One region of the Bacillus sp. ISL-46 genome, then DNA from elsewhere that is predicted to be linked to it. Evidence: riboswitches for the same ligand, from Rfam matches in the RefSeq annotation. Region 1 holds a riboswitch; the other holds the start of a gene.
What was found. A riboswitch is a leader RNA that binds a small molecule or an ion and turns the genes downstream of it on or off. The one in region 1 is predicted to bind cyclic di-GMP.
Positions count from the first base shown of each region.

Region 1 (16,694 bases):
TTCATTTAGTCCTAATGAAATGCAGGCCTTAGTAGAAGAGCTTGGAAGCCTCCGAAAAAAATAAGCTAAAAACCCGTTATTGCACATAACGGGTTTGTTTTTATTCCTGTTCAGTTAAGATGACAGGTCCATCCTTTGTAATCGCAAGTGTATGTTCGTATTGTGCTGAATATTTCCCATCAATGGTCCTTGCCGTCCAGCCATTGTTATCCATCTTCGTTTGGTATCTACCTACATTAACCATGGGTTCAATTGTAAAGACCATACCTTCTTTAATTCTTGCGCCTTTTCCTGGCAGTCCGTAGTGCGGAACATCCGGCTTCTCGTGTATCACTGCTCCAATCCCATGACCAATAAAGTCTCGAACAACAGAAAAACCTTCGCTTTCAACATAGGTTTGAATTGCGTGCCCGATATCCCCGATTCGATTGCCGACAATCGCCTGTTCTATCCCTTTATAGAGTGCTTCCTTTGTAACATTTAATAAACGTTCGGTTTCCTCAGATACCTTTCCTACTGCGTAGGACCAAGCGGAATCAGCCAAGGCACCATTGTAATTGACAACCATATCCACTGTCACAATGTCCCCATCTTTTAAAGACTCCTTCCTTGGGAAGCCATGGCATATTTCGTCATTTATGCTTGCACAGGTTGCATATTCATAACCCTTATAACCCTTTTGTTCTGGTGTTGCTCCATTTTTCTTAAGAAATCCTTCAACAAATTCATCGATTTCCCAAGTGGTTATACCTGGTTTGATTAATTTTCCAATTTCTTTATGACAAGCTGCAAGTATTTCTCCTGCCTTTTTCATTGCTTCAATTTCACGTTGTGATTTAAGGACAATCATTTTAGGAGGGTCCCCTTCCTTTTTGTTTATTTTTATGTATAATATTCAAAATTGTTATTCGTCTAAAAGCCATCCTTTTAGTGAATTATACAATTGACCACTATTGGCAACAATATTAATATTAACCCTATCCTGTTAATTTTTCAAAAATACTTTATTGGTGAAACTTTTTCTCGAAGTTCATATTTTTGTCATATTCCTTTGTTCTTAATATGGTACTTTTCTATTCTTTTTGATAGAATTAATGTAAAGTGAATAATAATTAGGTGTGTGAGAATTATGATCGGTGATCGCGTAAAAAAATTCCGCTTAGAAAAGAAAATGTCACTTTCCGAACTTGCTGCTCAAGCAGGCGTGGCAAAATCTTATTTAAGTAACCTTGAAAATAACAAACAAGAGAATCCTTCTATAAAGTTTCTTGAAAAAATTGCAGTTGTCTTAAATATACCTATTGATCATTTAATACATGAAGAAGTCAATAAAGCGGAATTAGACATTGATTGGATGAATCTTGTCAAAGATGCAATGAATTCTGGTGTTTCCAAAGAACAATTTCGTGATTTTCTTGAATTTAACAAGTGGCGTATTAATCAAAACGACGATAAATAATAACCTGTGAAAAGGTCTTTTTCAATTTGAACAAAGAAAAGCATTCTACAAATACTCCCATTTGTAGAATGCTTTTTTTATTTATGTACACTGTCGTTCCGTGATTAACTCATAACCTCTTGTTGGCTAAGGAAGTCACGAACTGCTTTTATGGATAATCCCAAGTCTTTTGCTTCTAATATGAGTTCCATCCATTCTTGATCGATTACTTCTACTTCACTTTTTGTAATAACCATTTTTCTCACTCCTAAAATACATTGTGTATTCCAGGTAGCCCGGCCATCGTAACAAGTCATACTTGCCTTAGATCCTCGGCTTTGCGTCCCTGCTTTTCAACAGGTTTGCCTTTTTCTGATACTAATACAACTTAAGTATGACTGTATTAGCTTATCGTTCTTATGTGATAGGTCGATTTACTTAATCCTCATTGATATTATATCTAGTGCTATTTTAGTAGGGTGTTGTAATTTGTCGTATTATTTTAATTTTCACACATTTCTTTCTAACAAATTATGCCAAACATCTACAAAAATATCCCAATTACAGCTTAACCCCTGCTGGGTATGTCTTAGACCGCATGTGTAAACCAGATCCCCCGAAAGATAAAGCTGGTGAAGAGTGAATCTATTTATAGATTCCACTTTCAGACAGCTTTTTCTTTTTTAATAGTAATTATTTTCACTCCAATCAGGGAATGCTACTTTTGATGACGAAAGGAGTGTTGAATTTGGCACGTGGAGAACATTTTGAACATAAAAAGAAAAACCACCCAGGTAATTTTCCAAAAGACAGTTTAACAGAAAAGCATGCGAAACAAGCAATTGGGGACGAAGAATTTTTAGTGGTAAGGGAAGCCTTTAAAAATCGAGTGGAAGATGAGGATGAATATCGAGGAGATACTGCTCGTTTACTAAATGACCAGACAGAATAAAAGGCGTGAGCACTTCACGCCTTTTTATATCCCTAGAATTCGCCTTTTTCCACACTTAAATTTCTAATAAAATGTGAAAATTCAACTGCTTTAAGCCAATTAGCTGCTTTTTCGATGTCCTTGGAAAACACCCTGTCTTGTTTAATCGAAGCTACCTGTTCGCGGCCTTTATCATAAAACCCCCTGGTATAAGATGCCATTTTTTCGATCCCGCGAATTTCAACCGCCTGCATGGCACAAATTAGTTCAATTGCGATAACTCTGCGTGCGTTCTGGATAATTTGATAAGCATGCCTAGAAGCAATTGTTCCCATACTTACATGATCCTCTTGATTTGCGGAAGAGGGAATCGAGTCGACACTGGCAGGATGTGCGAGTGTTTTATTTTCTGAAACAAGCGCTGCTGCCGCATATTGCATAATCATTGCACCCGATTGCAAACCAGGTTCAGGACTTAGGAAAGCCGGTAAATCATTTAGCTGTGGATTAACTAATCTTTCAATTCGTCTTTCCGAGATATTTGCTAGTTCCGCTACGGCAATCTTCATAAAATCCATCGCAAAAGCTATGGGCTGTCCGTGGAAGTTCCCCCCAGAAATCACCTTTTCTCCATCATCAAAAATTAATGGATTATCCGTTGCTGCATTCATTTCGATCTCTAATTTTTCTTTCACATAATCCAAGGCCTGCCAAGATGCCCCGTGAACTTGTGGAATGCAGCGGAGAGAATAAGCATCTTGAACCCGTAACTCGCCCTGCTGTGTTGTCAATAAACTATCGCCTAAATAACGACGAATTCTCGCTGCTGTGTCAATCTGCTGTTTGTATCCCCTTGCGACATGAACTTCTTCTGCAAATGCATCGATAATTCCGTTTAACCCTTCCATTGTCATTGCAGCAATCAGCTCACTTTCATGTGCTAACTGTTCTGCCTCCAAGTAACCAATAACACCCATTGCTGTCATCGCTTGAGTACCATTAATTAGAGCTAGACCTTCTTTTGCTTCCAATGTTACGGGTAGAATTCCTTCTAACTGGAGCGCATCAAAAGCATCGATTTGCTTACCTTTGTAAAATACCTCTCCTTCCCCAATTAGAACTAAGGCAAGGTGAGAAAGCGGGGCTAAATCACCGCTCGCACCAAGGGAACCTTGCTGTGGGATGACAGGAATGATATCTTTATTCACTAACTCTAATAACTTTTCAATGACAATAGGTCTGACTCCAGAAAAGCCCTTTAGTAGTGCGTTAGCCCGAAGAAGGACCATGGCTTTAGAAACAATTTCCGGAAAAGGTTCACCTACCCCGCACGCATGGGAACGAATTAAATTAAGTTGCAGGTCTTGAACATGACTCTTATCGATAAGTACATCGCTGAATTTTCCAAATCCAGTCGTAATTCCATAAACTACCTTTGATTCTGAAACAATTCTTTCTACTGCTTCACGGCTCTTCTTGACGGCTTCCATACTCTTGTCTGAAGCATTAACCTTTTGCTTGCCATATAATACATCTTTCATCTGCTCTAATGTTAAGCTTCCACCTGTAAGTGTGATCATTTTGTCCCTCTCCTCTACCACTGTAGTATAATAAAGAAAGAGGCTGGATTCCGAATCTATTTGATTTGGAGTCCAGCCTCTTTTATGATTAATTGATCGAATATTATTAGATGCCACATGGGATCATTCCATTCTTTAACTATCTTATTGCTAATTATTGTATGTGATGAAAAGCTTATCTGTCAATTTAATTTTCTGAATTTTAGCACGATAACACTTTAGTACGATAATAATGAAAAGCGGAATCGCCGGTTTAGCGGCGTATGAGCTACAACGATTTAAAATAAAGGAAAGTTCCGTTATACTATAAAAAGGTCAAATTGGATTTACCCGAAAGGAGTAATTATGAAATCTCTCGTACTTGCAGAAAAGCCAAGTGTGGCTCGTGAACTTGCTCGTGTCCTTGGCTGCAATCAAAAACATAAAAGCTATATGGAAGGCAATCAATATATTGTCACATGGGCCCTTGGACACTTAATCGAATTAAAAATGCCCGAGCATTATGACACGAAATATAAAACATGGAATTTGGAAGATTTACCGATCATTCCACAAAAAATGGGCTTGATGGTCATGAAGCAAACAAACCATCAATTCCGTGCCATTGAAGCGTTATCCAAACGGAAAGATATTAACGAATGCATCATTGCAACGGATGCAGGTCGTGAAGGCGAACTGGTTGCCCGCTGGATTCTTGAAAAGCTCCACTGGAACAAACCTTTAAAAAGATTATGGATTTCTTCACAAACAGATAAGGCTATAAAGGATGGGTTCAAACAATTAAAACCAGGCAAACAGTTTGAGGACCTCTACCATTCAGCAGTTTGCCGAGCAGAGGCGGATTGGTTAATTGGTCTAAATGTGACAAGAGCATTGACCACCAAATACAAGGATCCTCTATCTGCAGGTCGGGTTCAAACCCCTACGCTTGCACTTGTTCTTGAGCGTGAGCAGCAGATTCAATCCTTTGTACCAAAGGAATATTGGACTATTCGGTCAGAAATCGGCCCGCTTTCAACTGATTGGGAACGAGACAATGAAAAGCGCATTTTCGATAAAGTAAAAGCGGAAGCGATCCAATCGAATATCAATGGGAAAAAAGCTGCACTTGAAAAAATTGAGCGAAAGAAAAAATCAGAGCCGCAGCCTCTACCCTATGATTTAACAGAGCTACAGCGTGATGCCAATAAGCGATTTGGTTTTTCTGCAAAAAAGACTTCAACCGTCTTACAGCGTCTTTACGAGCAATACAAATTGGTTACTTATCCAAGAACCGATTCACGCTATTTAACAACAGATATGATGAACACAATGACAGACCGCCTGCAAGGAATGGCTTCTGGATATAGAGATGAAGTCCGCCCTCTTCTTGCAAATAGGGGTATTGTGCTTGCCAAACGCGTTTTTAACAATGAAAAGGTAACGGATCACCATGCCATTATTCCTACGGAACAACGTCTGAATCTTAGTGAGCTCGATTCAGACGAAAGAAAACTATACGATATCATTGCCAGACGTTTCTTAGCCTTGTTTTTACCTGCTTATGAATATGAAACCATTCAGGCTACCTTCAAGGTCGAAGGTGAGACATTTACAGCAAAAGAGACGAATGTTATCGATTTGGGCTTTAAGAAAGTCTTAGGAAAAGAAGATACCGAACATGCTGTAACAGGCCTGCAAAGAATAGCCCAAGGTCAGTCCTTTACGGTAAAAAATAGCTCCATCAACCAAAAATGGACCGAACCACCGCATCGTTATTCTGAAGCGGATGTTCTAGCTCAAATGGAGAAATTTGGTTTAGGAACCCCAGCAACCAGAGCTGAAATTATTGAAAGACTTGTGGAAACAGAAGTCGTTGAACGGCAAAATGGACGCTTTCATCCAACGAAAAAAGGCAAACAACTAATTGACCTTGTCAATGATGAATTAAAGTCACCAGAACTGACGGCCAAATGGGAGCAGGAACTGGAACGAATCTCAAAAGGAAAGGCAGACCCAAAAGCCTTTTTACAAAAAATTCGCCGTCAAACAGAGCAACTTGTTTCCGAAATTAAAAAAAGTGAAAAATCCTATCGTGCCCACAATTTAACTGGTTCTAGATGTCCGGAATGCAATGAATTCTTAAAGGAAAGAAATACAAAGGATGGGAAAATTCTTGTTTGCTCAAGTCCTGAGTGTTCTTACCGGAAAAGAAAGGACCCGAAGCTTTCCAATCGCCGCTGTCCACAGTGCCATAAAAAAATGGAGATTCATGATGGGAAGGCAGGCGCCTACTTCCAATGCCGCCGTTGCAATGTGGTTGAAAAAGCAGAAGACAAGAAAAAAGCTGTCAATAAGAAAGAAGCACAAAAACTTGTCCAGAAATATACGCAAAAGGAGGATTTTGGAACAAGCTTAGGTGATTTACTGAAACAAGCCTTAAAAAATCAAGACTAACCATAATGGTAAGCACAATCCATGTGCTTACCATTTTTGTTGTATGTTCTTCCAGTTAGATAATATGATGGTATGATCAAAAACTATGGTTGGACATTTTCCGTCATAGCGATTCTTGCTCTTTCAAGTGCTGGGATGTATTGGGTAATGTTTTATTCGTTTGAAAAGCAAAAAATAGGAACATAGATGTAAAAAAGGGTCAATAATTCATATAAAATTGTACTAAAATGTTCACATTTGCCTAATTTGTATTATAATTAACTTACAAAAGTTAATATTATTAGGGCGGTGGAAACAATGGAATTATCCCAGTTCATGGCTCCAACTTCATTGTCAGGAATTATTACATTTTTAGTCCTATTTTCCGCAGGTGTTTATTTTAATATAAAAGTGTACGGCAGCAAGATGCAGTAAAGATGAGAATCTTTACTGCTTTTTTGTTTTTATAAGACGGGCTCTTGCTTCATAGCTATTAGTTTCTTTTTCCAATTAATAACGCTACAATATAGGAAGATTCGGAAAAAGGAGACGTACATATGAGTGAATTTCAAAAAAAACTTGAAAAATATGCTGAACTAGCCGTTAAGGTTGGCGTAAATGTTCAGGAAGGTCAAACCTTAGTCGTTAACGCCACCTTAGATGCGGCCGATTTTGTTCGTCTGATTGTTAAAAAGGCATACGAAACTGGTGCACAAAATGTCATCGTTAACTGGCACGACGATACCGTTACGAGAACAAAATATGACTTAGCTCCCGATGAGGCTTTCCTTGAGTACCCTGTTTGGCGTGCCAAAGAAATGGAAGATCTAGCAGATCAAGGTGCTGCCTTTATGTCGGTTATTTCCACTAGCCCTGATTTGCTAAAAGGCGTGAATCCAGAACGGATTGCCAACTTCAATAAAGCTGCAGGAAAAGCACTGGCGAAATATCGAAAGGCTGCACAATCAGACAAGGTAAGTTGGACTGTTATCGCAGCTGCTTCACCGGCATGGGCAGCTAAAGTTTTCCCAGATGAGCCTGCTGAAAACCAAGTAAACAAACTTTGGGATGCGATTTTCAAAGCCGTGCGTGCAGACGTTGAAAATCCAGTAGAAGCTTGGAAAAAACATGATGAAACCCTTCATGAAAAAGTTCATTATTTAAATGAAAAAAAATACCAAAAGCTTCATTACACTGCTCCTGGTACAGATTTAACGATTGAACTTCCGGAAAAACACATCTGGGTGGGCGCAGGCAGTAAGAATGAAAAAGGCTTCGAGTTTATGGCAAACATGCCGACCGAAGAAGTGTTCACTGTTCCGTATAGAACAGGTGTCAATGGTACAGTTGCTAGCACCAAGCCTTTAAGCTATGGTGGAAATATTATTGACCGCTTTTCGATTACGTTTGAAAATGGAAAAATTGTTGGGGTAAAAGCAGAAGAAGGCGAAGAAATCCTTAAGCGTCTTGTCGATACAGACGAAGGCTCACATTATCTTGGTGAGGTCGCACTTGTACCATATAACTCACCAATTTCCCAATCAAATGTCCTTTTCTTCAATACATTGTTTGATGAAAACGCCTCAAACCATTTAGCGATCGGCAGTGCCTATGCTTTTTGTATTGAAGGCGGCAAGAAAATGTCTTCCGAAGAATTGAAAGAGAACGGTCTGAACGAAAGTATTACCCATGTCGATTTCATGATTGGTTCCACGGAGATGGACATCGATGGAATTACTGCTGATGGAAAAACAGAACCCGTATTCCGAGGCGGAAACTGGGCTTTCTAATCTATGCACAAAAAGAGCAGGCTCCCTGCTCTTTTTTCTATGGTGAAAAAATAATGGCTCCCTCCTTTTCCTTTGCAACTTTTTCACGCATTTTATTCAACTGTTCAATTGGATCCTCAGGTACGACTTTTCCTATTAAATCAATAAGACCGAGTGATTTTAATAAACCCTCTTCCCAGCTTTGAAGTTTTTTTGTCAGTGATGTGTCACCTCGGCAGACACTACTCAATAATATTTTCTTTTCAATGGCTTCATCAATTAGAGACAAGGCCAGTTCCTTATTGATTACTCCCTTTGCATCCTCCATTTGTTCACAAACGGATTTTACAATCTGTTCCACCTTTTCCGTAGTTCCGCTGACAATTGGGTCAAGCGACTTTGTTACAGGCTCAAGTGGGTTCAAAACCGTCTCAAGCTTTTTTGTTACAGACTCGAGCGGTTTCAAAACTGGCTCAAGTGGTTCTGTTACTAGTTCTAAAGGCTTCACTATTGGCTTGAATGGGTCTACTATCGGTTCCAATGGTTTTGGAACCGTTTTCAATGGATTGGTCATGACTTCAATCACATCTTCAACCGGTTCAGTGATTTTTCCAATCGCATCAGATGACTCCACTATTTTGGAACCCTCTTCACACGTGAGAGGCATATGTCCACTAGAAATTTTATCAAGCTCTTTATCCAATTGATGAAGTGGAAGAGAGCTTAAATCTTGAATAATTTTCAACCTTCCTGGCTTGGGTGCAGATGATTGACCGGAAACCGTATTAAGAACTAACTGCTTAATAATAATATTCTCGGATTCCATAAAATGAGCCACCATGACCACCTGCTCCATCCCAAGCTCTGGAACAGTTTCTGATGCCTTTACACAAGCCCCTTTAAACACAATAGCCGATGTATCAACCGTCATATTCCTTACACTAACAGGTCCATTTGCTTTTAAACTAATACTTACAGGACCCTTTGGGGAATTTACCTGCTTGGTTAATTTCATTCCATAAATGATTGCGGATTTATAATGAAACCGCAGCATTAGTTTACCACTATTTGTAGAGGTATCTTGTTTAATAATGTTTGCAGTCATACCCGAACCAACGACTCGGTCTGCCTCAATTACAAAACCATCTGTAGTTTGTTCTTCCGCTTTTACTGCTCCACCATTAGTGAAAATTGTTAAAATTATCAACGGGAGACATAAGCTTAATAAGATCAGCTTGCTTAACCACATATTTTGATCTCCTTTAGAAAGTCTGGGCCGTTTTTTCTAGATCAGTTGGGGGTGATTCTTTTACTTTCACTGGTCCAAGCCGCCATGCCATCAGCGATGCCCCGCCGATAATTCCAATTAGCGTGCCAATAAGGAACCCACCTAATGCTCCAATAACAGAAAGTATGGATAGAAAAATAGTAAAGATTCCTAGAATTTTAGAAGCATTAGGAAAGAATAAGGCCACAATTCCAATCAATGTAAGTAGTCCGCCAAAAAGTAAGCCTATGATAGCTATCGACCCTGGAAGGAATGTACTTAAATACAGGTTTAATGGCACCCATAAAATCATGACTCCGCTGATTATTGTGATCAAAGCACCCCACAGCGGCCGGCTTTTTCGCCATTTAGTAAATCTCATCTATTTTCCTCCATTTCTTATTTCTTATTAATCTTTTCAACTGTCAGTCTCATCCCGTTCATATTAATCGTTTTCTGAAACAGATAGTGTGTTTTCAGCTTTGCATGCTCTAAGGTAATTTTCGATGAGGTTTGTTGGAATTGTTTTTGCCAATCATCGCTATGATTTTCTTTTAGCGCTAAGTTTTGGAATTTTGCATCCGCTTCAATAAGACCTGCATCGTGTTGTAATCCGGTAATCTGTACAGGTTTGGAGGCCGTAATCTTGACTCGAATCCATTGCCCGCCAACCTTGAAATCCTTGTATAATTGCAAATTATCAATTGTCAAATTTTCTATTAAATTTGTGCCTTGTGGAGCCGAATCTTCGCTGCTTGTTTCACCCATTTTTGGAAAAAAGGTGTAGCCATTCCCCTCCAATTTATCAAACTCTACATAAAAGTCACCCACACCAGCAATTGGGACAGCGTATGCTACCCCCGAGATTCCAAATGAGACTAATAACAGCGCTAATACCAGAATTCCCGACCCTAAAGCTGACCAGAAAACTCTTTTACTTGTCATCCCCTCAACAAGCTGAATTGAACTTTCCATAAACACCCTCCTACTTTCTGAATTTTATAATAATATTCTTTTTAATACCTTACTACGGTTATTTCACCACCACAATCACGAAATATATCGTATTAAAACTTGTACCCCGTCAAATGTCGGGTACGGATTACTACTACGGACATATTGAAAAATATTCCACCGAAGAATATAAAAACGGATATTGGTGGAGGTGGTACCAACATGGAGCACAAGGTGGAGCAGCTTATACAAAAGGGACTATCTATTCTTATCGGGCTTAGTGAACCATTCATGAAAGAATGGAAGGAAGTTCTATCCACATTAAAATACAGAAAGGACAGTTTAGTTGATGAATTTACTGTCATCATCCAGATTGCCTTCGAACAAGTATTTAACGATAAAATCCCTAGTGTAGACTCCTTCATCCTTTCCCTGCTTTCTGAATGGAAAAATCGTTTCGCCACCAAATATGATGAAAACGAGACGATATTTTTGTTAACAACGATTGAAAATATATTTCACAGGCTATTATCTGAAAATAAAGCTTCCACATTTCTCGATCATCAGGCAGTCCAATCTTTTTTTTCGAGAATACTTGACCAGACATTGTTAACACAAGACATAGAAGATCGGAATGAGAAATGGGTAAAAACAATTATCGCTACTAACGTCATTCCAATGGATTGGATAGCTGTCATTAATAAGGGACAGGATGATTATCAGGTGGATAGTGTGGTCTGTTCTGAACTAACTCAAGTAGCTAGCCCTTTAATTGAAATGTCCAAAGGTTTAAAGGCTAATCAAATAGACCACTTATCAACCGCAATTGCTAGACTATTAGGAACAGGAAGCGACGGGGCTTCCATTGTACAAATCCCTTGTTTGAATGACACCCTGTTAATCGGGCTGCAACGTGAAGACTTTCCAGTCAGCAATCATGAAATTGACTTTATTAGAGGGATGTATTTACGCCAGCTAAAACTACATCATCTTGAAAGTAAGATGGAATGGAAAGATGCATCACTACTCTTCTTACAGCACTTGTTACGAACCCGAGGTGCGGATGAGGCGGTTAAGGCGATAACTAAGGGCTTAGTCGAATATATGCCCTTTAATCGCTGTGCCCTATTTATGTATAATCACTACGAGGACAAAGGAGTCGGAGTTTCTGGATATAATGTAAGCAATCCCACTATTCAGCAGATTAGGGAAGAATTAATTAAGATCCCCTTACTAAAGAAATATTTACATTTATTAAATCATTCTCAGCCCCTTTATTTTGCTGATGCTGCTGAAGTGTTACCGAACAAATATGTCCAGGAATATAAATTAAAGTCACTAGTGGTATTACCAATATTTGTTCCAACAAAAAACAAACTGATCGGTATTGCCCTTTTGGACAAAGGGGAAGAGTCTCAATTTGAAGTTTCTATTCAAACCTTGGCCACATTAATAAAATTTGGTCATTATGCTGGGGAATTACTTTACTCTATTGGAGATGAGACACTTCAACAATTTGGGAACTCAAATGGCGTCTTAACACAACGTGAGAAAGAGGTTTTAAAATTGATCGCCGAGGGTGCATCTATCAACGAGGCTGCATCGATTCTTCATCTAAGCAGCTATACGGTTCGTGATTATGTTTCTATAATCATCCAAAAATTAGCTGCAAAAAACCGGATTGATGCAGCTGTAAAGGCGATTAAGATGAACTTAATTTCATAATACATGGTTTGCTATTATATGTGATGAAGGTTACAATGTACAATTAAGAAAAAAGCTTGGAGGATGTTTTTTATGTGGAGTGAATTTAAACAATTTGCCATGAAGGGCAATGTCATCGATTTAGCCGTCGGGGTTATTATCGGTGCAGCATTTGGAAAAATAGTGTCTTCTCTTGTCGCCGATATAATTATGCCCTTAGTTGGGGTAATCATTGGAGGCGTTGATTTTGATTTTTCTGATCTTGCCTATGGTAAATTAACATATGGTAAATTCATCCAAACAGTCGTTGATTTCTTAATCATTTCTTTTTCCATTTTCCTCTTTGTGAAGTTTCTTAACCGATTTAATAAGAAAGAGCAACCAGCAGCGGTTGTTGCGAAAGTGGACCGAACGGAAGAGCTTTTAGCAGAAATTCGCGATTTATTAAAAGAAGATAAAGATTTTTTAAGAAAAAATGAAACATCTTGACCATATCATCGTATATGTTAGTAATAAATAATTTTTGAGGTGAAAAATTTGTATACTCAAACATCTACTGAATTTTTGCCATCTGTTTTACGAACATTTGCCCTTTCGCTTGCGATTGCTTTCTTGGGTACAATGGCAGGAGTATTTGTTCCATCTAGCCTATTTATGCCATTAGCCATTTTAGAATTTGTCATGCTCATGGTTGCCTTTTTTTTCAGACGCAAAAAGGCGATTTCTTATTCATTCTTATACATTTTTACATTTATATCTGGAATAACCCTTTATCCAATCGTAGCTTATTACTTAGCTACAGCAGGTGCTAACGTGGTTGTTATGGCATTCGCCAGTACAACGGTTGTTTTTACAGGTGTTGCTATTTATGCGACTAAATCAAAACAAAACTTTTCCTTTTTAGGAGGATTCCTGCTTGCTGCCTTGCTTGCATTAGTGGCCATTTCCATTTTTAATATCTTCTTTCCATTAGGCTCCACAGGGATGCTTGCTTTCTCAATTATTGGAGTGATAGTGTTTAGCGGTTATGTTCTTTTTGATTTCAGCCGAATGAAGCATTACGGTGTAAGACCGGAAGAAGTACCATTGATGGCATTGAACTTATATTTGGATTTTATTAACCTTTTCGTCAGCATCCTTCGTATTTTGGGGATTCTTTCGAGCAAGGATTAACTAGGAAAGCGGAAGCGCCCGTTTAGCGGCGTATCGACTGGAGCGCTCCAACTGAGATAAAGAATACACGGTGAGCGGAGCGAACCGATGTTGACTTATCGTAGGGCGGAGAGCGAAGTCCACTAGCCGCTGGGCGCTGGAGCTAGACAGCATGAGAAAGGAGCTTGGGTATCCAAGCTCCTTTTGCTTTTAGCTATTATATATTAACGTGAATCCGCGCTGAATCACCTGCTTTATTGATTTTTCCCAGTTTTTTTTCAGTAACATTTCAGTTATACGCTTAACGTTGGGATGGCTGCCATTGTGCTTCTTATAGAGTTCTAGTATTTCAAGCCTCAATAACCACTCATTGGGGTACTGCTGATCCAAGGTTGATATTACTTTTTCCAAGCTGGACCAACTCTGTTCATTCCACACCGGACTCTCACGTAAACTGCGGATTTCCTCATATAGCTTTTCTAGTTGATTCCAATTCTGCTGCACTACTGTTTCCTCTACAACATTTCTTTCCTCTATTGCTGGCCAGTCAAAGTAACCGTCTGGGTCAGCCGCGCCTGCAAAAACAGAGGTAATTTCTGCTCCCACCGCCATATCATAGGTCCCCCAAGATGGTTCAAAAAGGACTTGACCCTTGAATTTTACTTGGCAATCCTTAAATGAGATTAAGATCGGCTTACCTGCAGACAACAAAATAGTCTTCACGATCCCTTTTACATTGACACCGCTTTCAAATTTCAATACTGCTTCGTTTCCTTCAATAATGCCTAAATCCTTTAAGTGATCAAGCGAGCTATTCTCAATTACAATCTTTCCTTCAAGTTTGCCTATTGGTGTCCCAAAGCCTTTATGATGTGTCTCTCTGCCATGGTCCACTAATTGTTTCTGATCAAGCGATAGTGCTGTAGGTCCCTTCGTTCTGATATAAACAGCTTCCCCTTTATCATCCTTCAAAATCGTTGTTAGTGTGCCGGTCACTTGCAACCCTGAAGAGAAGACAACAGTTGCGAGATTATCAGATTGCAAAGCTTTTTCTAGGCTTTCCGTTCCACCTTTTTGAAATGCCATGGTAGAAGCAAATTGATCAATAGCCGCTGCTAGTTCATCAAAGTTCTTACAAACAAATAGTTGCGGCTGCGGCTTTGTGACATCATATGGTGTCTTAATACATTCTTCTACTGAGAATGGGATCTTTTTGACATCATCAGCCAGACAACTTTGACTCTCACCTACTGATGATAGTAGGCCAGCTCCATAAATTTTCGGATTCTTTAGGTCACCAACTAATCCATATTCTACCGTCCACCAAAAAAGCCTTGAAACTTGATCGGCCTCTGATAGACCTTTGACCTTCTTTCTAGCTTCTGCTACCAGTCTTTCTGCCTCTTTAACCTGCTCTGGTGTAGAATTTGGATCTTCGGCAACAATTGTTAAATGACGAACTGCTTTAAATACCTCTAGCTTTTCTTTACTTGAGAGTGCTTTTGCTCCCATTTCGCCGATTTTCCTAACAAATTCCCGATATGATTTATCTAATAAAATGGGCGCGTGTCCAGCTGCCTCATGGATCATATCCGGTGCAGGGGTATAGGCAATGTTTTGTATTTTTCTTATTTCCGTTGCAATTGGTAAAATACAATTTGCCAGAAAGCCATAAAACGCTGTGCCAGGAATTAACCCAGCAATCGTGACGGCCCCCCAACCCACTTTTGCTAGACTGGTATTCATGTCATCTACTTTTGGAATCGATTCAGTTTTAATTCCTGAATCGTTTAGGCCATTCACATATGCAGGATGGGCGATATCTTTTAAAAAGTAATGATTTTGTTTCATGACAAAACGCCATACCGCATGATCGATAGGCGTATAACGGTTGTAATATTGCTTTGAAATATACGGAAGTAACTGTACCGGAGACCTTTTTGTTTCATTTCCTGTCATCCTCAACATTCTCCTTTGCAAAGAATATTCTTTGATGAAGCAATTATGCGAGTGATTGCATTTTTGGGCGAAGTCTCTCCTTCGCTCTTTTCATTCTTGTTTTTACTGTCGACATTGGCAGATTACTTTTCTTCGCGATTTCAATGAGTGAGAAATTTTGATAGTAATAAAGATAAATAGGATAACGGTAAATTTCCGGTAATAGGTTTACCTTTTCAGCCATCTGTTCAGCAGAAAATTTATGTAAGACTTCCTCTTCTGGAATGACGCTTGGTTCGAATGAGGCTGAATAGGAATAAACTCCTTCCTTCCAAAATTGCTTAGATTTATTTTCCTTCCGCCAATAATCACGGCATTTATTGATTGCAATCGTAAAAAACCAGCCTTTGTATTTAGATTGCTCTTTAATTGAAGGATATGCTAAATAAGCTGAGAGTAATACCTCTTGATAGATGTCCTCTGCAAGTTCTTTATGCTTCACTAAAGACAAAATATATTTATAAATGGATCTTCCATGTTCCATAACCACTTCTTCAAATGATGGGACAATTCCAGCAAGCATGTTCTCCATCCTTTCCATCTTTAAAATGATCTACGTTCTATTAGACGGAATTGACAGCATTCACCCCTACAGTTATAAAGAAAATTTCTCAGGAGTTTATCGCTCAGTAGTATTTTGAATGAAGCCTTTCATAAAAATACTGACGCCAATTTTCTTGCAGATCGTTAGATAATGCATGAGGGCCAACAAAACAGCGCCTGTATTCATCCCAATAATAACGCCATTCATTCTCCATTCCGGCATGGCTGCAAGCAAAAGAATGAGCGAAAAAGAGATGATCGTCGACCAAATAATATGAATGAAGGTCTCTTTAAGTAGATTAAGTCCAAACAAAAAGGCCTGCATCGGCATGATAAAAAAGTGAAATAAGAAAAATGGCCAGAGTAATTGTAAAAATAGGGCAGGTGTTTCTGATTTAAAAAATAGCGACGTTAACTCGGGTGCAAAGAAGTAGAAAATAGCTACGGATATGACCCCATATACAAAGGTTAGCTTCATCACCTGTAGAAGCATTTTTTGGAGCCTTTGGTAATCACCCTCTGCGTATGTCTTGGACACAGCTGGGATTAGAACGACCATTAACGAGTGAGCAATAAAACCCGGAAAAAAGCCTATCGAAATGGCCACCCCCATCAGCATTCCAAATTGCTCTGTCGCTAATGTATCGCTCAAGCCAGAACGAACCAATGCTGCCTTAATGATAAAGGGCTGTATGGCACCAGTAAAAGCTGAAAACAAGCGAAGACCTGTTGTTGGAATCGAAACTGCCATTAGATTTTTCTGAACTACCTTGCGTTTCATATTAGAAAATGGCTGTCGCTTCAATTGCTGAAATTGGATAATAAACATGTATATTAAATAAAGGAACACAACTATCTCGCTTCCTATAAACGTACCAATCGCGATTAACACTGACTCAGCTGTGTCGAAAGCAAAGAAACGGAAAAGGAGGAACAGTCCTGC
Region 1 is NZ_JAGGQR010000052.1:22,134-38,827, forward strand. Features, by position in the region: gene J7E67_RS23925 (DUF1128 domain-containing protein) at 1-64, shown strand, start outside; gene map (type I methionyl aminopeptidase) at 101-850, opposite strand; gene J7E67_RS23935 (helix-turn-helix domain-containing protein) at 1,130-1,459, shown strand; gene J7E67_RS23940 (anti-repressor SinI family protein) at 1,564-1,695, opposite strand; cyclic di-GMP riboswitch class I at 1,726-1,815, opposite strand; gene J7E67_RS23945 (hypothetical protein) at 2,178-2,390, shown strand; gene hutH (histidine ammonia-lyase) at 2,423-3,949, opposite strand; gene J7E67_RS23955 (DNA topoisomerase III) at 4,295-6,385, shown strand; gene J7E67_RS23960 (aminopeptidase) at 6,922-8,154, shown strand; gene J7E67_RS23965 (exocyst complex component Sec6 family protein) at 8,192-9,382, opposite strand; gene J7E67_RS23970 (DUF6114 domain-containing protein) at 9,396-9,782, opposite strand; gene J7E67_RS23975 (DUF6230 family protein) at 9,800-10,375, opposite strand; gene J7E67_RS23980 (LuxR C-terminal-related transcriptional regulator) at 10,577-12,079, shown strand; gene mscL (large-conductance mechanosensitive channel protein MscL) at 12,152-12,547, shown strand; gene J7E67_RS23990 (Bax inhibitor-1/YccA family protein) at 12,596-13,231, shown strand; gene J7E67_RS23995 (aromatic amino acid hydroxylase) at 13,421-15,169, opposite strand; gene J7E67_RS24000 (RNA polymerase sigma factor) at 15,213-15,740, opposite strand; gene J7E67_RS24005 (polysaccharide biosynthesis protein) at 15,828-16,694, opposite strand, start outside.

Region 2 (16,694 bases), on a different contig from region 1:
GCCATGCATATGGTTATGCAGCACGTAGATTTAACCAATTCAGTTAGTCAAGAATCTCTCCAGGAACAGTTAACATGGATGGTAAACAACGAATTGTTAACCCCAGACCAAGCAGAAGTCATTGACAAAAATTTAATTGTTCAATTCTTTCATTCAGATTTAGGGATTAGATATTTTAACGCAAAAGCAATCAACAGAGAGGTTCCCTTTACCCTTTCCATGCCTGCTCGTGATGTGTACCCCACTTGGAAGGATGAAGAAGAATCTGTTTTTGTGCAAGGGATCATTGACTGTGTCTTTGAGGAAGAAAAGGGTCTTATTTTGGTCGATTATAAAACGGATCAAATTTCCGACAGGTATAAAGGTGGGTTTGATCAAGCAAAGTCCATACTTGAAAACCGTTACAAGATGCAAATTAACTTATATACAAGAGCAATTGAACAAATATGGAAAAGAAAGGTCACAGAAAGGTACTTGTTTTTCTTTGATGGAGCACATATTTTGAAGGTTGAAAAGGATTAAACGAACAAAAAATGACATAGACCATTTAGGCTGGTTTATGTCATTTTTTAATTATTCCCGACAATTGGCTGGTCAATTAACTTGGTATCAAGAACATTGGTTCCACTTAATCCGGAATTCGATACGATAAATCCACCAGTATTAAATGCACCTGAACCAGCATTTGTCTTTGAGGTGCTCTTTGGAGAGATATACACGGTATCGCCAAATTGCACTATACCTCCACTTACGTGAACGATTTGGACAGGACCAATAATCGCTGGCATGACAAACATCCTTTTTTAGTATATTCCCGGCATTTCCCTTAACGTAACTTATGCTTTTATCTTTGTCCCTGTTCTTCTACTTCTTCTTCTTTTCTAGGAATAGGAAGTAACTGTCGAATATGCTTAACTCTAGCCTCCATGGAAACATGGCGGCTGTTCCCAACGTGTAAAAGGGAAGATGAAGATATCCCGATAATATCAATTTTACTTACCTTAATTAGTGGGTTTGGATTTTGACGGGAGTATGAGAAAGGTTCATCGATAGGTAGAAAAGGAATAGGTTCGGAAAAGACTCGATAAGAGGATAAATTCCCCTCATTTCCATAAAATACGTCAGCTTCCCTTTGGACAGCGAGTGCTCTTGAAAGTCCATTAATGATACAGGAATCCCCTAGCTGTACCGTAGAGGAAAAAGAGGCAATCTTAATATTTATAGTGTCTACACAAGAGGTTCTCTGCAACATGATGGTCACTCCGGTGATAGGGGAACAAACGGGCCTATGATTAACGATTCTGCAGGGGTATCAAAGGTTGAGGCCAATTGAATCGTTTCCGTATCTCCCACCATTACTAACGATGAGCTTGCTACCCCAGTGATTTTTATGTTTTGGACAAAGAGTTCTCGGTTATAAACCTCGAAGTTCATTCTGTTTTCATCCCTTTCATATTTTCAGGTAAATTGCTGAAAAAAACAAATACCCCATTTTGAATTTCCTTTTTTAATGCTTCTATAACTAAATCGTCCGAAGGCGCATTTTCAAAAGAGCGGCTGCCAGAGGAATGGGCGTTTATATGTTGTTCAATCCTGATAGGAAGCTGTTTAATGATGTCTTGTTTTATGAACGATAAATATTCATCATTCGGTTGAACGGTTAATTCCCTTTGGGCATTTTCAACTAATTGAGGTAAATCCGTTTCTAAATATCTGTAAATAGCTTCCTCGATTTTCATTGATCTTTGCATTTGATCCTTGGGTGATATTGGTGTGGTTAAGGATTGATTTTGTACTGCGAAGTCCTCGATTCCTGATAATTCGGATGGGTTTAGACCTATGTTTAATGTTCCTTCAAGCGTCTCAACTTTCAATTGATCAAATTTATATTCAATTTTATCAACATGGATGGCCTTTTTTTCATTTAATTGTTTGATATCTTCTTTCATTTTTTGGAGAGCGTTCTCTAAAGTTAGAATTCGCTGCTCCTGTGCTTGAATACACATCTGCAGCCATTGAAGATATTGGGAATAATCCTGATACATGTAATCACCTCACAATTATTTCGCCAATAAGTTTATCAATTTTTATATGATAGGGCGGCTTACTAATCCTGTTCTCTAACAGCAGCTTGTAATGGTACGGCTGGTGTCCCTAATAAAGTCCCTGAAGGTTGAATGGATTGCGGTGCGGGTTGTGAAAATCCACCGGTATTATATAAATGAGCTGTTGGTTTAATAATCCCAGCACTGCCTATTTGTAGGACGGAGGAATTGGTAATCCCGCCAATTTTAATAAAATTAATCTGAATGGACTGCTGGATATAGAAATTCATTTGAAAATCACCCATTCATTAAGCATTAAGTGCAATTCCTTGATCGTAAACATCTGAATCATTGGTATTTGTGGAACTAACATTATTATGGAGCTGTAAGCTATCCCCTGTGTTAAAGGAACCAGCACCGGAAAAGGTTTTTGCAGTAGAAAATGGCATAATTTTATAAACATCTCCAATATGGAAAACAGAACTGCTGCCAAGTGTAATGACCTGTGCAACTCCAACAATCGCTGGCATTTTCAACACCCTTTTTTCATAGTATCTTCTACATCCTATGTATGGGCAAAGGTAATGTGATTGATTCGCCCAAATAAATTGGAAACAGAGGTCATTTAAGTTTATTTACACTTTTATTTATTTGTTTTTAGGGGTATGAATGAAAAACAGTTCAATTAACCTATGATTTACCACGCAAAATGATAAAATAGTAGGATATCAGATAAGGGTAAAACGTTCTATTATGTGATTAAGAGATCAGTCGGAAAAATAAACACTGAGTCTCGATAAAGGCAAAGCTGATGAAAATCAGTGACGCAAAGCTACAGGGGCTAAGGTGCATTTGCACTAAGCCAGCCAGTTACCGAAAGATCAGGGTGTTTCATAATAGATATTCTATGTCTGCATAGGTTTTCTATGTATATATGGTTGTTCTATGAATTCTATCCCCCCCTTTGGTAAAGGTGGGGCTATTTCTATTTCACGGAGGTGAAAATTGTTGATGATACCTTTAATGGACGAGGAAAATGAAAAGGCGAAAAAAGCTAACAAACATCAGGAATTAAAGAATGTTCTTCATAAGAAAATTTTGCAAGAGTTAAAAGAGCAAGAAATTGAGGAAATCATTCCAAAGTTTGACGGAATGGCAGTCGAAATAATAAAAGAAGATGAAGAATTCCGTGGGCAAATTGATCGAAAAAAAGTAGATGATGAGCTAATCAACGACCTAACTGGTTTCGGACCAATTAATTCCCTTCTTTTAGATGAAGATGTTTCAGAGGTAATGGTGAATGGACCCAACCAAGTTTACTGTGAACGAAAAGGGAAGTTGGTGTTAACGCCAGTTCAATTCCGAGACAATGAACATGTCATGAGTGTAATAGACAAAATAGTTGCCCCACTGGGACGGAGAATAGATGAAAGTTCTCCAATGGTAGATGCCAGGCTTCCGGATGGATCGCGTGTTAATGCTATCATTCCCCCCTTGGCATTAAATGGACCAACTATAACAATCAGGAAATTTCCAAAGGATCCCTACCAGATTGAAGATTTGATTAACTTTGGAACAGTCACAGAAGAAATGGCTATCTTTCTAGATGCTTGTGTGAAAGCACGGTTAAATATGTTTGTCAGCGGAGGAACAGGATCTGGCAAAACAACCACACTCAATGTTTTGTCAAATTTTATCCCAGATGATGAAAAAATCGTAACTATTGAGGATGCAGCCGAGATTCAATTGGGACAAGAGCATGTGATATCCCTAGAGTCACGTCCGCCCAATATAAAAGGTAAAGGAGCCATCTCCATTAGAGATCTTGTCAGGAACTCACTACGGATGAGACCAGACCGCGTTATTATCGGGGAAGTACGTGGAGGAGAAGCGCTTGATATGCTGCAGGCAATGAATACGGGACATGATGGTTCATTGGCTACAGGGCACTCAAACAGTCCAAGAGATATGATTGCTCGGTTGGAAACAATGGTTCTTATAGCTGGTGTAGATTTGCCGATAAAAGCACTACGTGAGCAAATTGCTGGGGCGATTGATGTGATTATACAGCAAACACGTTTGAAGGACGGAACAAGGAAAATTGTCAATATAACTGAGGTACAAGGAATGGAAGGAGAAATTATCGTTCTCCAAGATATCTTCTCTTTTAAACAAGAAGGACTTAACGCAGAAGGAAAAATCATTGGAAGGCTTGTACCTACCGGTGTCCACCCTAAGTTTTATGATCGTCTGGAGGCATCAGGGATTCACATTCCGTCGTCCGTGTTTATAGAAAATGAGGAGTGGCGGCAATGATTGGACTGCTCCTGATTTTTTTCAGAGATAGGCTTGATGTAGATATTGTTAGAGCGTTTATCAGTAATGTTTTACAAGCTGAAAAATTAGGAATCGGCATGGTTCGAGTGCTCCGAGTTCAATCCAATGAAGTCAGAGAACAGAGAAAGCAACGGGCGGAAGAGACGGCTATGAAAGCACCAATCAAAATGCTCTTTCCGTTAGTTCTTTTCATATTTCCAAGTTTATTTATCGTTTTGTTAGGACCGGCAATCATCCAATTTATCGATGCTTTTAAAAATAGTTAAGGGCTGATTCCCTTTTAATTAGGGATCGGCCTTTTTTGATTCTTTATATTTGTTCGGTTCATCTGTTTCTTTTACTATATAAAGTGTAATTACTATAAATTGAGGTGAAAACGATGAAATTTGTAACAGTAGAACATAATCATGAAACATTTGTTGGTTTAGTAGACCCAGATGAATCAAAAGTAATTTTATTAAATCCTGCTGAAGAAGCAAGGATAGGTAAAAGAAGTTTCCCTTCTTCAATGCAGGAATGTATCGATTTAGGAGAAAGTTTTATCGAACAAGTCCAAGTTTTGTATGATTGGGTAATTAGTGGTACACATGCTGCGTCATTATACGTCCCCATGGAAGAGGCAACCTTGCTAGCTCCTATTCCAAGACCAAACAAGAATATTTTCTGTGTAGGAAAAAATTATGCAGAACATGCGATTGAAATGGGAAGTGAAGCAGATATCCCGGAACATGTAATGGTCTTTACGAAAGCCCCTACAACGGTTATTGGACCGAATGAAACAGTCCTAAACCATCAAGATGTAACAAATCAACTTGATTATGAAGGGGAGCTAGCTGTCATCATCGGTAAAAAGGGAAGGGCGATAAAAAAAGAAGAGGCCCTCGACTACATTTTTGGTTATACCATTCTGAATGATGTGACCGCACGAGACTTACAATCAAGACACAAGCAATTTTTTATTGGTAAAAGCTTAGACACTACCTGTCCGATGGGACCATGGATTATCCATAAAAGTGTGATTGAAAATCCAAACCATTTACATATAGAAACTAGAGTTAATGGGGAAGTGAGACAGAACTCAAATACAAAGAATTTTATTTTTCCAATTGAGGAGGTTATCTCCGTTCTTTCAGCCGGAATGACACTTGAACCAGGGGATATTATTGCGACCGGCACACCAGCTGGAGTGGGAAAAGGCTTAAAGCCTCCTAAATTTTTATCTCCTGGCGATCAGATGGAAGTCACCATTGAAAAAATCGGAACACTCAAAAATACCATTAAGCAATAGGCACTCTTTAAATACCTCAAAATTGTAGGGGAACATATCCATTTTTGTTACTAGATTGACTTACTTTTTTCGTTTTTATCAAAGTTTTATGGTATGATAAGGTCGAAATAAATGAATTTCATTCATTAGGAGGTACTATATTGATTCACGGTCATATCACTGCATGGGTTTTAGCATTAATTTTATTTTTCATTGCTCTTTCCTTACATAAAAGTGGAAAAGCAAAAGGATTTAAAATTCTACAAATGATCTTACGAGTACTATACTTAGTTATAATAGCAACAGGTGCAGGACTTTTGTTTTCGGTTTACAGAATTGATGTTTGGTATATATTAAAAGCGGTTGTAGGTATATGGATAATCGGATTATTTGAAATGATCCTTGGCCGTGTGGCTAATAATAGAAGAACTTCTGTATTCTGGATTCAGTTTATCATTGCATGGGTGCTTGTATTATACCTAGGCTTTGCAAAATTACCAATGTCATTTTTACACCCATAAAACCTAATGTAACTAGTAAAGGCTGCCGAGCATATCGGCAGCCTTTTTAAATTTGCGAAAATGATAAACAACGTGACAACTGCTTAGTTTGGTTTTAATATTGAAATAAGTAGAGAGGAGAGGATCCATATGCTCGTAAAAGTGTTTGCTAATCTCCGGCAAATATGTGGTGGGGTAACGGTAGACGTTCAGCCGGATGGTGAACGGGTGATAGATGTTCTTGATAAAATGATTGAAATGTTTCCTGCATTAAACAATGAAATCTTTACTATTGAAAAGGAACTGCTTCCGTTTGTTCATGTCTATGTAAACGGGAGAAATATCATCCACCTTGATGACCTTCAGACTAAGGTAGAAGAAAAGGATCAATTTGCTCTTTTTCCGCCTGTTGCAGGGGGCTGATATGGTCATTAGAGATTTGGAGTTTCGTGGTATTAGTATTGAACATCTTGGCATGTATTTTGAAGAACTTGGTGCTTTACAGAGGACAGATAGGTTCCCTTATGTCTATGAAGCGGATAACTGGAAGGGTCAAATACTCTCCGAAGAGGAAATTTCATTTACTTCAAGTTTTAAGGTGAATACCGTCCAAGTGCGTTTTTGTGCAAATGACGATCATGCTTTAGATGTGTTAATCAAAAATTACCGCTATAAAACAACAAGAATTGGCGGTTAATTAAGTATAGCGTTAGCGCTGTCAAAACTTACGTATTAAAAAAAAGCTTCTGCATTTGTGCAGAAGCTTTCTTAATTAATGTCTTAGACAGGTTGTTTTACTTCAGGATCGATAATTCCTAATTCACGAAGCTTTTCATCTGTTACCAGGCCGTCTTTCCAGCCGCGAACTTGATAATATTCTTCTAGCATGATATCCATCCGGCTTACATGGCCCGCACTGTTCCCGGACGCCGGTTCTTCAGTAAAACGTTTTGGAAGGAAGTCATCTTCACGTTTATTAAAGCCTGCAAGGTTATTGTAATAACGTTCAAGATTATAGATTCTTTCCCCAGCCTTCATAACATCCTCAGCTGATAGTTGAACTCCAGTCATTGCACTGTATTGCTCCGCATAATGCTCTGCGTTTTCTGAGAAGGATGAGAACTTACAAATATTCATAGAATCTGAGAATGCTAGCATATCTTGGAATACTTTTAGTAATTCGCCTTTTCCTTCTGGCTTTAATCGGTCAGTTGGTTCAGGAATACCAGCAATTTCACTGGCTACAGTGTACCCACGAAGGTGACATGCACCGCGGTTACTTGTAGCATAACCAAGTCCAATACCTTGAATGCCGCGAGGATCATAGGCAGGGATGGATTGGCCTTTAACAGACATTGATAATTCAGGTGCACCCCAAAGTGCAGTTGCACGTGCAGGCCCTTCAGCAAGTACGCCGCCAAATCCTTCACGGAAGGCGATTTTTTTGGTTAATTCAATCATTGAATCGGCGTCGCCCCAGATTAGTTCCTCGGTAATAATCCCTTTTTCAAAAGCTTCCATTGTAACGGAGAAACAATGTCCAAGTTCAATTGTATCAAGCCCATATTCATTACAGCGGTCGATCATAAATGAAATCGCTTCTGCATCACTTAATAAACAGTTGGAGCCAAGTGACCAAGCGGATTCGAATTCAATGCTCTCTACTCGTGTTTTATACTTCCCATCTTTTACTTCTACTTCAATTTTACAACCAACTGGGCAGGCATGGCAGGTCTTGTTAGCAACACGTAAATTAGTGTTGTAATATTCACCACTGTGTTTCTCTGCTTCATCCCAGTGTGTTAATTGGGAGTTCTTTGTTGGAAGCGCTCCCACTTCATTGATCAAGTTGGTTAATACATTTGTTCCATATACGGATAATCCGCCTTTATTAGGTGCCGTTAAGCCGCCATCAAGGATCGCCTTTACAGCTTTTTTATTGGCATCTTTGTAATCGGTATCTAATTTTGGTTGTGGCATATTGCCTTTTTGAGCAGCTTTGATAACAATTGCTTTTAATTTTTTATAGCCCGCAACAGCAGCTGTCCCACCACGGCCTGCAGCACGGTCATGCTCATTAATAAATGCAGCAAAGCGGACGGTGTTTTCACCTGCTTGACCAATCGTCATAACACTTATGTCCTCTTCACCGTGTTCGTCTTTCATTGCTTGAATAAAGGCTCGTGTGCTAGTTCCCCAAAGGTTTGAAGCGTCACGGAGCTCTGCTTTACCATCTTCAATAAATAGGTATACAGGCTTGTCACTTTTTCCTGAAAAAATAATATTATCCACACCTGCCCATTTGAGCCGCGCTGCAGTCCACCCGCCGATGTGTGAATCCGTTACCGTACCAGTCAGCGGAGATTTAGTAACAACACAAAGCCGTCCGCTCATCGAAGAACGTGAGCCTGTGACAGGGCCTGTCATAATACAAATGATGTTTTCTGCAGATAATGGCTCGACTTCAGGGCCGTTATCTAAAACATACTTAACCCCTAGGCCACGACCACCTATGTACTTAACTGCATCATCTTCGTTGATTCCTCTGTAATCAACCACACCATTTGTTAAGTCGACTAATACTTCTTTGTTTTTAAAACCGCCTAGATTCAAAGTTTTTCCCCCTCTTTCCCATATTAAAAAAATATATACTAATCTCTTATAATATTAGATATTGTTATAAGAGATTCCTACCAAATTATACTAAAACCCAATATTTATTATATCTCTTTTTCAATATTTTTAAAATTAAATTATTTATAACAGACAATCAAAAATAATTTGGTAAGATAATAGTAATATAACTTTTTCTTTTGCGGTTCATGATTACAGTTTAACTTAGGAAAGAGGTGGATCATGAGTGATTTAGAACGCTATTCAAGACAGATTCTTTTTCAACAGATTGGGGAGTCAGGACAAATAAAATTGCAAAATAGCAAAGTGGCAATTGTTGGAGTTGGTGCACTTGGCACGGTAATCGCGAACCATCTGGTTCGTTCTGGAGTTGGCTATATAAGGTTAATTGATAGGGATTTGGTTGAACTATCAAATTTGCAGCGGCAGACACTTTTTGATGAAGAGGATGCAAAATTACAGCTCCCAAAGGTAATTGCTGCAAAAAAAAGATTAAATCGAATTAATTCTACTGTTACAGTCGATGCAGTAATCGCTGATTTAAACCTAGATAATGCGGAAGAATTATTAACGGAATTTAATTGTATCGTTGATGGCTCTGATAATTTTATGACACGATTCTTAATCAATGATGTGGCCGTAAAGTACGGAATTCCTTGGGTTCATGGTGCTGCTGTTAGTTCAAGAGGCATGTTTGCCTCGATCAAACCCGGAATTACCCCCTGCTACCGCTGTCTCTTTCCACATGTCCCAACTGGGACGGGGGAAACCTGCGATACAGTTGGCGTATTGTCACCATTGACGGATATTATCGGTTCCTTTCAAGTCATGGAAACAATGAAAATATTAATTGATGAAAAGACTACACCTAATCTAGAACAAATTGATATATGGGATTATACCACCATGCAAATGGATATTTCAGAAGGGAGAAATTCTAATTGTCCGACATGTGTGAATCATCAATTTGATTTTTTAGATCGATCCTCGGAACTCCAGGTGGCCTATACGACACTTTGTGGGCGTAATACAGTCCAAATCAATCCTAGAAATAAACGAGACTTAGATGTAAAAAAGTTGGCTGCGAATCTCAAGAAAAGTGGTAAAGTATCAGGAAATGACTACTTAATCCGTTTTACTCCTGATGAAGATATTTCTATTGTCGTATTTAAAGATGCACGTGTATTGATTCATGGTACAAATGATTTGGTCCAAGCAAAATTGCTTTATTCAAAATACATCGGGAACTAAATTGGTACCAAAAAAAAAGGCGTGGGAGCTGCCCCAGCCTTTTTCTTATGATATCATTTTTTCGATCACTAATCGTTTTCCGGTATTTAATGTAAATTCAAATCGATCATTAACTTTTTCATAGTAACAAAAGTGGTGCTGGACATTACAAATTTGCTCCTGATTATCGAAAACCAAAAAATTAACTCCATCCTTTCGATTTTCGTCCGATAAGAAGGATAAATGGTTGTAACAATAGATGCAATCGTAAATAGAAAAGTTTAAGGAGTTTAAAGTGGTCACAAATTGAAAAAAAGCATCATCATTGATTCCATCTAAAAGCCGCTCAAGTGAATAAATTAAATGTTTCCTAATTCTTACTAAATCATGGTTACGAAGCATCGTTGCTTCGTTTCCAATTCGGACCTTTCCTGTTTCATACAATTTACCTTTCTTCCAACGATTCATTCGGAAGACTTCTATTTCCTGCTGAAGGTAATCATCTAACATTTCGGCTTCTTCTGTTTCCTCATCAAAAAAAATCCATTGTTCATTAATTTGTTCAACAGTTCCTTCTGTGTATGCTCTTTCCTGAAAATCGTAAAGTCTCATTCGTTGTTGTCGATTCATTATTAACCTCCGTGCCCAGATGCTATCATATTCTTTTTAGACATCTTCATGAAATTTTATAACTGAAAGATAAAGTATTATCTTTTAAATCATATGAATTGTTGGCTTACTCCATCGACCTCCGCTTTTCTATTCGGACAATTAACCATTTCCCATGGGCTGAATACTATAAAAACATGAATTCATGTACAGTAGTTCTGTTAATGAGGAGTGTGATAGGAAATGTGTGGTATTACAGGCTGGATTAATTTTGATAAATCACTTAAGAACGAGGCGGGTACACTTACCAAAATGACCAATACACTGGCAAAAAGAGGACCTGATGAGACCAACATCTGGTCTGAGACACATGTCGCTTTTGGCCATAAGAGACTTATTGTTGTCGACCCTGAAGGGGGAAGGCAGCCAATGTCCAAACAAAAAGACGGCTTCGATTACACCATTTGCTACAATGGGGAATTATATAATACAGAAGATATCCGCAAAGTTCTCCATACTAAAGGATATTCATTTAAAGGTCATTCTGATACAGAAGTTCTATTATCTGCCTATATAGAATGGGCGGAAGAGTGTGTAAATTACTTAAATGGGATTTATGCATTTGCCATTTGGGATAATAAGAAGGAACAGCTCTTTATTGGTCGTGACCGCTTAGGGGTTAAACCATTATTTTTCAGAGAACACAAGAAGGGGCTTATATTTGCTTCTGAAACCAAGGCTATTTTAGCCCATCCAGAAGTGAAAACAGAGATTGATCAAGAGGGGCTTGCTGAGATCTTTGGAATCGGCCCTTCCAGGTCACCGGGTTCTGGTGTTTTTAAAGGGATTAAAGAACTAAGACCAGCCCATGCATTAACATTTTCAAAAAATGGTTTAAAAATTTGGAGATATTGGAATGTAAAAAGTGGTGAACACAAGGATAATGTGGAAGAAACAGCAGAAAAGGTCCGTTATTTAGTCACCGATGCGGTAACAAGGCAGCTTGTTTCCGATGTTCCTCTAAGTACCTTTTTATCTGGCGGACTAGATTCTAGCATCATCACGGCCATTGCCGCAAAAGGATTCAAGGACCAAAATAAGGGGCAGTTACACACTTATTCAATCGATTATGAAGGTAATGACAAATTCTTTTCTTCAAATGAATTCCAGCCGGATGCTGATGGGAAATTTATTCAAATGATAACGGATAAATTTAATACAAAGCACCATAACAAAATTATTACTCAAAGGCAATTGGTCAATGATTTGGTGGAAGCTACACATGTTAGAGATCTTCCAGGGATGGCAGATGTGGATTCATCGTTACTGTGGTTTTGTAAGGAAATTAAACAGGATTTTGTTGTCAGCCTTTCAGGGGAATGTGCTGATGAAATTTTCGGAGGGTATCCTTGGTTCCATCGAAAACAAGACTTAGAACGTCCAGGATTTCCGTGGATGAGATCTGTATCAGAAAGACAAGGTTTGTTGAAATCGCATTGGCAGGAAAAATTAAAATTAAATGACTATGTCATGGAAAAGTATTATCAAGCGGTTGCCGAAACCCCGAGGCTAGAGGGTGAAAGCGGGGAAGATTCTAAACGCAGAGAATTATTTTATATTAATATGATTAATTTTATGACAACATTACTTGATCGGAAAGACCGAATGAGCATGGGCGCAAGCCTGGAAGTCAGAGTTCCCTTTGCTGATCACCGTCTTGTCGAATATGTATGGAATATCCCATGGGATATGAAAATGTATCGAGGCAGGGAAAAAGGGATTCTTAGAAAAGCCTTTGAAGGTATATTACCAGAGGAAGTATTGTACCGGAAAAAAAGCCCTTATCCAAAAACACATAATCCTGCCTATACCATTGCCGTTCAAAAACTGGTGGAAAATATATTACAAGATAAATCCTCAGCATTGCATGAATTTTTTAATAAAGAACAGCTTGAGAGTATCGTCAAGTCTGGTGGAAATTCATTTCAAGAACCTTGGTTTGGGCAATTGATGACAGGACCACAGTTATTGGCATATCTTGTGCAGCTCCATACATGGTTTAAGGATTACAATATTAACATAGTAAATTAAAAATGAATTTCCGATAAAACGAAGAATTAAAATTTGGAATAAGGACTTGATTAGATTAAAATGGTGTAGGGAAGAGGATATCCTCTTCTTTTTTTTTAGAGGAGGATATAACTTTATGAAAAAAATTACTTTTATTTTAATGCTATTATTACTAAATTCATCATTTCCTGCAAATGCTGCTGTTGAAAAGGGTGAACGTTTGTGGCAGGATGAATCCGTTTATTCTATCATGGTAGATCGTTTTAACGACGGGGATAGAAAAAATGACATCGATGTTAATGCCAAAGACCCATTAGCATATAACGGCGGTGATATCCAAGGTATTATTGATAAATTGGATTACATCCATGATATGGGATTTACTTCGATTCGACTAACTCCGATAGTTGACAATGCAAAGAATGGCTACCATGGTTCTTGGGTGAATGATTTTTACAAAGTAGACGAGCATTTTGGCACAATTAAGACTTTCCAAACGCTTGTAAAAGAAGCGCATAAGCGAAAGATGAAGGTTATCATGGATTTTGTGACGAATAATGTAGCTGCGGACCATCCATGGTTAAGTGATACTAATAAGCAGGACTGGTTTCATGAAAAAAAGGATACCCTTGCTGGAAATGAAAATCAGAAGGAGCTTGAAATGGGCTGGTCGGAGGGCTTGCCTGACCTTAATCAGGACAACCCTGAAGTAAAAAAATACTTAATTAATGCAGCAAAATGGTGGATTAATAAAACAGATATTGATGGGCTTAGTCTACCAGAAGTAAATTATGTTCCAGTAAGCTTTTGGACAGATTTTTCAACTGAAGTTAAGAAAGAAAACAAGGATTTCTTTCTGTTGGGAGTCATGTCGAAAAATACTTCAACTAATCTGAAAGAGTATGAAAGTGCCGGAATAGATAGTGTAGTTGATTACTCGTATAGCGAAAAGTTAAGAAAAACGTTTGCAGGTACGGATCAATCTTTCAGCACACTTTATTCGGGTGCTGATAATGGTCTGAACTCCTTATTAAGGGCAAATTTTATGGATAATGAATATACGTCAAGATTTACGAGTGACATTGTGGCAAAGAAACAATTCCCTGGCTCACGCTGGAAAACAGCATTGGTTTATCTTTACACGACCCCTGGAATCCCCTTCTTTTATTATGGAAGTGAAATTGCTTTAAATGGGGGAGAAATCCCGGATAACCGTGGGCAAATGAGCTTTCGAGCGGAAAAGGACCTGATTGATTATATTACCAAGGTGAGTGAATTAAGAAATCAGCTTCCATCGCTAACAAGAGGGACAATGGAAATGCTCTATGATCAAAAGGGAATGGCAGTTTATAAACGAGTTTATAAAGGTGAAACGTCAATAATTGCAATCAATAATTCGAGTAAATCCCAAAGTGTTACGTTAACAAATAGTCAAATTGAAGGTGGAAAAGAGCTGCGGGGCCTGTTGGCAGGAGATAAAGTTAAAAGTGAAGATAATAAATACATGATCATCCTTGATCGGGATAATTCAGAGGTATATGTTTTAGCTGAGAAAAGTGGCATCAAATTCTCATTAATTGCTAGCGTAGCCGTTGTATACCTGTTGTGTTTCTTATTTCTTTATAAAATAAGGAAACGAAAAAGATAAAATGTCGGGGAAATCCCCGACATTTTTTTAACTATTGATAATTTCTCCGCCATTTACATGAATCATTTGCCCACTAACATAGGAGGAGTCATCTGAAGCCAGGAAAACATAGCTTGCGGCCAATTCAAATGGTTGTCCTGCTCTCCCCATTGGGGTAGTTGATCCGAAAGTTGCAACCTGGTCTGCAGGGAAAGTCGATGGAATGAGTGGTGTCCAAATGGGACCTGGAGCCACACCATTAACACGAATCCCTTGAGGTGCAAGAGACATCGCTAAAGAGCGGGTAAAGGAAACAACCGCACCTTTTGTAGCTGAATAGTCCAATAATTGTTCATTCCCCTTGTAAGCAGTAATCGAGGCAGTATTAATGATGGATGCCCCTTGTTTTAAAAAAGGCAGAACCATTTTAGTCATATAAAAAAAGGAGAAAATATTCGTTCGGAACGTTTTTTCCAATTGATCCGAAGTAATAGACAATAAGCTTTTTTGCGGATGTTGTTCCGCTGCATTGTTGACGAGTATATCTAATCGGCCAAACTCAGAATGAATCTTATTGACAGTCTCCTTACAAAAATCTTCATTGCCAATGTCACCCGAATAAAGAAGACATCTTCGACCCTCGGCTTCAATCATTTGTTTAGTTTCTTCTGCATCTTGATGCTCTTCTAAATAGACAATAGCAATATCTGCCCCTTCTTTGGCAAAATAAATAGCAACTGATTTTCCTATACCACTGTCGCCACCGGTAATAATCGCTGTTTTACCTGCTAATTTTCCTCCAGGCTTATAATTAGGATCAACTGAAATAGGCCGAGGATCCATTTCACTTTCTATGCCAGGTTGATGGTTCTGATGCTGAGGTGGAAAGATATTCTTTTGTTTATTTTGATTGTTGCTCATTTACTAAAACCTCCAAGTGTTTACTCACAATTAGTTTTAGTTAAATGGGTTAAATTATGAAAAATATAGATAATAAAAAGCGAAAGGATTTTAAATCCTTCCGCCGTTTTGTTCTTAACGATAATTAATAAACTGGACATCTACAGTTAGGTCAGCCTCGCGCACGAGGGAGATTATTTTTTGTAAATCATCGCGGTTTTTACCGCTAACACGAACTTGGTCGTCCTGTACCTGACTTTTTACCTTGACGCCACTATTTTTAATAATTGTATTGATTTTTTTGGCATTTTCTTTATCAATACCTTGAACAAGCTTGGCTCTTTGGCGAACAGTTCCGCCTGATGCTTTTTCGACTTTCCCATAGTCAAGATTTCTAACGGGAACGCTTCGTTTCATCAATTTGCTAAATAAAACATCTTTAAGCTGGTCCATTTTATATTCATCATCTGAAATAAGAACAAGCTCTTCTTTTTCTTTATCAAGTGAGACTTCACTTTTACTGCCTTTAAAATCATAGCGAGTGCCAATTTCCTTCATGGTTTGGGCAATCGCATTTGAAACTTCAGATAAGTCTACTTGAGATACAATATCAAATGAGCTATCTTTTGACATAACAAAACCTCCATTTTATAACAAAATGTGAAACTCAGCCTGCTAAAGTTTCCCTTTATGGGTACATTATAGTAAAATATAGCAGTTGTAACAACCGCTTAGGAAAATTCTCCGAAAAAGAAAGAAGGAGTTATATATGTCTTTAAATGAACTTATTGGTCAAACAACCACATTAACAGTCGCCCGTAAAGCATCCTTTGGCTATTTTTTAACAGACGGTAATGAAGATGTTTTGCTGCATATAAATCAAGCCAATCAAGAATTAGAAGAAGAAGATCAGGTTGAAGTGTTTCTTTATGTTGATTCAGAAGGTCGAATCTCTGCATCAACCATTATTCCTGAGGTTGCGATTGGACGATATGCTTGGGTTAAAGTAACGGACATAAATCCAAGAATTGGCGTCTTTATCAATATAGGACTTCCAAAGGATATTTTGTTAGGAATCGATGATTTGCCTGTGCATAAGTCAGTATGGCCAATGCCAGGAGATTTAGTATACATAACTTTAAAGCTAAGCAGCAATTACCTTCTTTACGCGAAGCTTGCCAGTGACCAAGTAATTGAATCTATTTCCGTAAAAGCAACAAGAGAAAATTTTAATAAAAATGTGCAGGGACATATTTATCGTACAGCTAAAGTAGGCAGCTGGATCTTTACAATAGAAGGGTTCAAAGGTTTCATTCATGAATCACAAAGACCAGAAGAGCCCCGTATAGGTGAAAAGGTTGAGGGAAGGATTATTGACGTTAAGGAAGACGGAACAATTAATGTTTCATTACTAGCAAGGAAAGAGGAATCGCAGGATCTAGATGCGGAACGGATATATGAATATCTAATGAGCA
Region 2 is NZ_JAGGQR010000017.1:37,091-53,784, reverse strand. Features, by position in the region: gene addA (helicase-exonuclease AddAB subunit AddA) at 1-522, shown strand, start outside; gene J7E67_RS11920 (spore germination protein) at 570-788, opposite strand; gene J7E67_RS11915 (spore germination protein GerPE) at 845-1,252, opposite strand; gene J7E67_RS11910 (spore gernimation protein GerPD) at 1,258-1,434, opposite strand; gene gerPC (spore germination protein GerPC) at 1,431-2,045, opposite strand; gene J7E67_RS11900 (spore germination protein GerPB) at 2,108-2,335, opposite strand; gene J7E67_RS11895 (spore germination protein) at 2,354-2,575, opposite strand; cyclic di-GMP riboswitch class I at 2,837-2,923, shown strand; gene J7E67_RS11890 (TadA family conjugal transfer-associated ATPase) at 3,057-4,361, shown strand; gene J7E67_RS11885 (type II secretion system F family protein) at 4,358-4,648, shown strand; gene J7E67_RS11880 (fumarylacetoacetate hydrolase family protein) at 4,762-5,670, shown strand; gene J7E67_RS11875 (YisL family protein) at 5,811-6,170, shown strand; gene J7E67_RS11870 (ubiquitin-like small modifier protein 1) at 6,300-6,572, shown strand; gene J7E67_RS11865 (MoaD-like domain-containing protein) at 6,574-6,846, shown strand; gene J7E67_RS11860 (aldehyde ferredoxin oxidoreductase family protein) at 6,930-8,762, opposite strand; gene J7E67_RS11855 (ThiF family adenylyltransferase) at 9,006-10,034, shown strand; gene J7E67_RS11850 (DUF2777 domain-containing protein) at 10,080-10,643, opposite strand; gene asnB (asparagine synthase (glutamine-hydrolyzing)) at 10,866-12,713, shown strand; gene J7E67_RS11840 (alpha-amylase family glycosyl hydrolase) at 12,829-14,340, shown strand; gene J7E67_RS11835 (SDR family oxidoreductase) at 14,368-15,240, opposite strand; gene J7E67_RS11830 (YajQ family cyclic di-GMP-binding protein) at 15,355-15,852, opposite strand; gene J7E67_RS11825 (CvfB family protein) at 15,989-16,694, shown strand, end outside.
Region 2: another riboswitch for cyclic di-GMP. It lies ahead of J7E67_RS11890 (TadA family conjugal transfer-associated ATPase); the one in region 1 lies ahead of J7E67_RS23940 (anti-repressor SinI family protein).